Roseimicrobium gellanilyticum: one gene and its partner. Each later gene encodes a partner of the first gene's protein in a complex. Links are inferred from orthologs where the notes say so. Each region holds a gene or a part of one and is shown on either strand. Other genes may lie near its edges.

Evidence for each region.
Region 2: the proteins of metK (region 1) and groL are in contact, whole or in part, in a cryo-EM structure (PDB 8P4O), measured with the Escherichia coli proteins. The link is inferred for Roseimicrobium gellanilyticum from one-to-one orthologs.

What each region holds. Positions count from the first base shown.
Region 1 is NZ_QNRR01000018.1:46,334-49,447, forward strand. What follows is about bases 74-2,866. They hold metK (methionine adenosyltransferase), read left to right. Parts: upstream 74-756; coding sequence 757-1,977; downstream 1,978-2,866. Other genes in these bases: DES53_RS29985 (ArsR/SmtB family transcription factor), read right to left, coding at 74-697; DES53_RS29995 (DUF1592 domain-containing protein), read left to right, coding at 2,142-2,866. Outside these bases: more of DES53_RS29985, read right to left, coding at 1-73; more of DES53_RS29995, read left to right, coding at 2,867-3,114. UniProt on the Escherichia coli protein: Catalyzes the formation of S-adenosylmethionine (AdoMet) from methionine and ATP.
Region 2 is NZ_QNRR01000011.1:8,346-11,649, reverse strand. Bases 322-3,304 are described here. They hold groL (chaperonin GroEL), read right to left. Parts: upstream 2,630-3,304; coding sequence 1,013-2,629; downstream 322-1,012. Other genes in these bases: dnaK (molecular chaperone DnaK), read right to left, coding at 3,125-3,304; DES53_RS24370 (co-chaperone GroES), read right to left, coding at 2,696-2,992; DES53_RS24380 (hypothetical protein), read right to left, coding at 550-882. In the rest of the region: DES53_RS24385 (phenylacetate--CoA ligase family protein), read right to left, coding at 1-283.

The DNA of each region.
Region 1 (3,114 bases):
TCTCTGGCTTCTGCGCATGATGCAGGGCCTGGGAGAAGATGGCGATGTCCACCGTGCTCTCCTTGATGGGTGGAGACTCAATGTCGCCGAGCCGGTAGTCCAGATTCGTGTAGCCATGCTCCTTCGCGAGCTTGGAACCGTAGGCCACCATTTGCTCGGAGTTGTCCACGGCGATGACCTGCTTTGCGTGAGGGGCCAGCATCTGGGAAAGGGTGCCCTCACCCGCACCGAGATCGGCAATGACCACCTGGGGCACGAGGTGCATCAGCATTTCACCAAGACCTTTCCAGGAGCGTCCCGGCACGTACTGCCTGCCGAACTTCCCGGCAAGCGCATCGAAATAGGTTTTGGCGGTATCCTGACGTTTGCGGCGCACCAGCTTGAGCGCGGTCTGGTCCCGCTTGGCCTCACGAAGCTCCTGCGCTGCGGCATCCAGCAGAGCCAGGAGGTGGGCGTGGTTTTCCATTTCCTTCGGCCGGGGGCTCTCCAGCTTGTAGAGCCGGTTCTTGCCTGAGCGCCTGTCGTTTACCAATCCAGCCTCCTTCAACCGTGCAAGCTGGGCGCTGATGTTACTCTGGCCCAGAGCGAGGATCTCCTGCAATTCCGCCACGGAAAGCTCCTCCTGGCGCAATAGCGCGAGCAGGCGGACACGGGTGGCATCGCTGAGCAGGGCAAAGGATTTGAGGATTGACGACACGGCAGTGAGAGGTAACATATCAACGTATCATCATTCGTCCATACGAAACAGAATCCACCATGTCACGCTCGTTTATCTTCTCCTCCGAGTCCGTCGGCGAAGGCCATCCCGACAAAGTTTGCGACACCATCTCTGATGCCATCCTCGATGCATGCTTGAGCGTCGACTCCAAGGCGCGCGTTGCCTGCGAAACCTTCGCCAAGAGCAACATCGTTGTTGTGGGCGGTGAAATCACCATCCCAAAGCTGCAGGACAAGAAGAAGGGCACCACGAAGCCGATCGATGAAGTGATCAACGTGGGCAAGGTGATCCGTGATGCCGTCCGCGGCATCGGCTACACGAACGACGACGACGTCTTCCACGCCGACAAGATTTTCATCAACAACTACCTCACCATCCAGAGCCCCGACATCGCGCAGGGCGTGGATGCCGCCGGTGCGGAAGGCAAGAAGCACGAAGAGCAGGGTGCAGGCGACCAGGGCATCATGTTTGGCTACGCTTGCGATGAGACCCCCGAGCTCATGCCGGCGCCCATCATGTACGCACACCGCCTCGGCCGCGAGCTGACGAAGATCCGCAAGGCTGGCAAGGCCGCCAAGTGGCTGCGCCCAGATGCGAAGAGCCAGGTCTCCGTGGAATACGGACCGGACGGCAAGCCCACCCGCATTGTGAATGTGGTCATCTCCACCCAGCATGCCGCCGACGCGACGCACGCTGAGATTGAGAAGTTCTGCATCGAGCAGGTCATCAAGAAGGTCCTCCCGAAGGGCATGCTGACCAAGGACACCGAGTACCTGATCAACCCGACCGGCAAGTTCGTGGTGGGTGGTCCTCAGGGTGACAGCGGCCTTACCGGTCGCAAGATCATCGTCGACACCTACGGCGGCATGGGCCGTCACGGTGGTGGCGCCTTCTCCGGCAAGGACCCCTCCAAAGTGGACCGCAGCGCCGCCTACATGGGCCGCTGGGTTGCCAAGAACGTGGTGGCTGCCGGTCTCGCCAGCAAGTGCGAGGTGCAGTTCGCCTACGCCATCGGTCACCCGCTCCCCGTGAGCGTGCATGTGGACACCTTCGGCACCGGCACCAAGTCGGATGACGCCATCCTCGACGCCATCCTCAAGGTGTTCTCCTTCAAGCCCGCGGACATCGTGAAGCAGCTCAACCTGCTCCGCCCGATCTACTCGAAGTCCACCAACTACGGCCACTTCGGCAAGGACGACGCAGACCTGACGTGGGAAACCACCAGCAAGGCCGCGGCGCTGCAGAAGGCAGCGAAGTAAGTTCCTCCCACGGAGTTCTCTTCGAGGCCGTGTGACTTCCGGGTCACACGGCCTTCTTATTTTGCGTCCAAAATGAAGGGAATCCGGCCTTTTGAAAGGGAAGACGAAGCGCCACCTCACGTATCTATCTCCCCTGAAATCTGGCCACGTCTGTGCTCTTGCGAATGCCCAACTTTACCCTCCGCTCCACCATCCTCCTTCTCGCCGCCGTGTCCTCCGCACACGCCGTAACCGACTGGAATGCCGCCAGGCAGGTCCTGAGCGAAAGCTGCTACGACTGCCACAACACCAAGAAGACGAAGGGCGGCGTGGACTTGAAGCGTCTGGATGCGAATCCGAACTTGGAAAAAGAATACGCGATGTGGGAGAAGGTGCGCGAGGTCATCGACTCCGGCTCCATGCCGCCGGAAGATGAAACGCAACTCACGAAGGAGGAGAAGCATGACATCCTCGAATGGATGGACAAGGAACTGGAAATCGTGGCTACGCGCAATGCGGGTGACCCCGGTCCAGTCACACTGCGCCGCCTCACGAATGCGGAGTATGATTACACCATCCGTGATTTGACCGGAGTCGACTTCAAATTCGCCAGTGAGTTCCTGCCGGACGGCGGTGGTGGCGAAGGCTTCTCGAACATCGGTGATGTGCTCTTCACGAATCCCACGCAGCTTGAGAAGTATCTCACAGCAGCGCGCAAGATTGCAGACCATGCGACCATTCTCCCCGGCACGGGAGTGGAATTCCAAGAGCAGCGCGTGGGCATGCGCGGATATGATCAGGTGAAAGGTCAGGCGCAGCAGGGGCTCTACGTCTGGTACCAGAAGATGTCCGGGCCTTACCTGCCGAAGGACGGCGAAGACTTCCGCGAAGCAGAGTACATGCTCGCGTGCTGGAAGTGGAAGCACAAGGACCTGACCGGAGCGCAGTCACTCGACCAGCTCGCCAAGGACACAAACCTCTCCCCCGCCTTCCTCGCCAACTGGTGGCGGATGCTGCACAACGAGAAGATCAAGTCGCGCTTCCTCGACCTGACCCGTACCGCATGGCACAACCTGCCGGGACCTGACGCAGCGAAACCCAAGGAAGTGCCCGCGGCGGTGCTCGCCGGTGCAAAAGCCATCCAGGTAGAACGCCGCT
Region 2 (3,304 bases), on another replicon or contig:
CGCGGGTGATGCGGCGGTCGGTGACGATATCGTCAAAGTTCGCCATCACATCGCGCTTGGTCAGCACAGGGAAATCCGTGGGCACGCATGTGGCGGGATCAATACCCCGCTCCTGAATAATCTTCTGATAATAGGGCGACCGCTTCTGCACATAAGCGACGAAGCGGCGAAACTTGCGGAGCTGCTGGGCTTCCAGTTGCTCGCGTGACAGGCGGATCGTAGTACGCCGCTCCCACAGGGCTTTCGCCCACATGAGGGGTTCTCCGAGAGTGCGCAAATTCATGGGTCTCTTTGGGAAGACGCTATCTGACATCGTACGACAACCAAGCTTCAAAAAAATAACAAAAAATGGCCTGGGCCGAATGAAGGATGGATAATCCTGCATTTTGACCGCTGCCTCAGCGCGTTCACTCCGCCAACATTTTGGCCATCAGTTCCCAGCCGTCAAAGACCGTGGGAGCTCGAGCCTCCATCTCCCTTCGGAGTACTTGCAAGAGTCTCCCTCCCTCCTTCGCGGACTCATAAAACCCGGGCACTCGACAACTCTCGTCAAAAAAAATAGGTGCCCGAACTATTCACGCCACAGTAGAACGAGATCGTGTGGAGCGCGGAGTACCTCACGTCCGGGTCAACATCATATGCCATCTCCAGAAGCAGGCGGCCCTCAGCTGCGCTTTGGAGTGGGCAGAGGGCGGATTCCAGACACAGGCGCCACTTCTTGTCGCGTGTCCTCCATTCGTGTTCCAGACGGCTCCACTGAGCGCTGGTGAATTTCCCCAGGAGTTCCTGGGCATCCTCAAGACCTTGTCCATCAGCCCAACGGTCGCAATTGGATACTGACAGGAGGGCATCAAACTCTTCAAAACTGTCGCGGGCTGTCATGATTGGTTCTGGAGCGATGACTGTATCGCCTGACGCGAAGCGGCACAAAAAAGCGGGTCGCAATATGCATTGCGACCCGCTGATTGTTCAGAGCTGATTCTGGTGTTTCAAGAACCTGCCCGGATGCTGATTACATCATGTCAGCGTGGCTGTGAGGAGCCTCGGCCTTTTCTTCCTTGGGGATGTCGGCGATGAGGCACTCGGTGGTCAGCAGGAGACCGCTGATGGAGGCGGCGTTCTGGAGAGCGCTGCGGGTCACCTTCGTCGGGTCGACGACGCCGGCCTTGATGAGGTCGACGTATTCGCCGGTGGCCACGTTGTAGCCGCCGTTGCCCTTCTGCTTCTTCACTTCGGAGACGACGAGTGCGCCTTCCACGCCCGCGTTGGCAGCGAGCTGACGGAGAGGAGCTTCGATCGCGCGACGTACGATGTCGGCGCCGGTAGCTTCGTCGCCAACGAGCTTGATGCCGTCGATGGCAACCTGAGCACGGATGAGGGCCACACCGCCGCCAGGGACGATGCCTTCCTCAACGGCTGCACGGGTGGCGTGCAGGGCGTCTTCCACGCGGGCCTTCTTTTCCTTCATCTCGGTTTCGGTGGCAGCACCGACGTTGATGACGGCCACACCGCCGGCGAGCTTGGCAAGGCGCTCCTGGAGCTTCTCGCGGTCATAGTCGCTGGTGGTTTCGTCGATCTGGCGGCGGATCTGGGCCACGCGGCCGGCGATCGCTTCGCTGGTGCCTTCACCTTCGACGATGGTGGTGTTTTCCTTGTCCACGGTGATGCGCTTCGCACGGCCGAGGTCGGAAAGCTCGATGTTCTCAAGCTTGATGCCGAGGTCTTCGGTGATGCAGCGGCCGCCGGTGAGGACGGCGATGTCTTCGAGCATGGCCTTGCGGCGGTCGCCGAAGCCAGGAGCCTTCACAGCGCAGATGTTGAGGGTGCCACGCAGGCGGTTCACCACGAGGGTGGCGAGCGCTTCACCTTCCACGTCTTCCGCGATGATGAGGAGGGGCTTGCCGGAGCGAGCGACCTTCTCAAGAAGGGGCAGCATGTCCTTGAGGCTGCCAATCTTCTTCTCGTGAATGAGGATGTAGCCGTTCTCGATGATGGCTTCCATGCTCTCCGCGTTCGTCACGAAGTAGGGGGACAGGTAGCCCTTGTCGAACTGCATGCCTTCCACGACTTCGAGGGTCGTTTCGATGCTCTTGGCCTCTTCCACAGTGATGGTGCCGTCCTTGCCCACCTTGTCCATGGCATCAGCAATGATCTTGCCGATTTCCGTGTCCCAGTTGGCGGAGACGGTGGCGACCTGGGCGATTTCGGTCGCCTTGGTCACGGGCACGCTGATTTCCTTGAGCTTGGCGACGACGGCCTCAGTGGCCTTCAGGATGCCGCGCTGCAGGGAGGTCGGGTTCGCACCGGCGGTTACGTTGCGCAGGCCTTCGGAATAGATGGCCTCGGCGAGCACCGTGGCGGTCGTGGTGCCGTCACCGGCCACGTCGCTGGTCTTGCTGGAGACTTCCTTCACGAGCTGGGCGCCCATGTTTTCATAGGGGTCGGACAGTTCCACTTCCTTGGCGACAGTCACGCCGTCCTTGGTGATGGTGGGGGAGCCGAATTTCTTCTCCAGGATCACGTTGCGGCCCGAAGGTCCGAGGGTGGCCTTGACCGCCTTGGCGATCTTCTGCACGCCGCGCAGGAGGGCCTGGCGGGCGCTTTCGTCGAAGTTGAGTTGCTTTGCCATGGTGTATTATCTCTTAGTATTTTTGTTCTTTTTGGAAACGGGGCGTCAGAACGAACAGCGCGGGCCTTAGCCAACGATGCCGAGCACGTCGCTTTCGTTGATGATGAGCACGTCTTCGCCGTCCACCTTCACTTCGGTGCCGCCGTACTTGCTGATGAGCACCTTGTCGCCCACCTTCACGGTGAAGAGGTCCTTCACGTCCTTGCCTTCATCGTCCTTGCCGGTGCCGAGTGCGAGGACTTCAGCCTCCTGGGGCTTTTCCTTTGCGGTGTCAGGAAGGAAAATGCCGCCGGCGGTCTTTTCCTCGGAGCTCACACGCTTCACAAGAATGCGGCGACCCAGGGGTGTAATTTTCGTAGCCATGGTTGGTATGCTGTGTGCTGTTTCGGTTCTGTGTTGTGTTTTGGTTTGGTTCACCCAGCCGGCTGCGTACCGCGAGTGCGGCTTCGCAGCCGGCTGTGGGGAAACTAATCTACTGAAGAAGAAGGCTGGGGCTTAGGACTTGTTGTCGTTCTTGTCCACCACTTCGAAGTCGGCGTCGACCACGTTGCCCTTGTCCTTGCTGGCACCGCTGCCTGCGTCGCTTGAGGAGCTTGCGCTGCCGCCTGTGGCGGCGGCTTCCGGTCCGGCCTCGCCACCCATGTCAGGAGCGCCACCGGCGGCCGCCATGGCCTG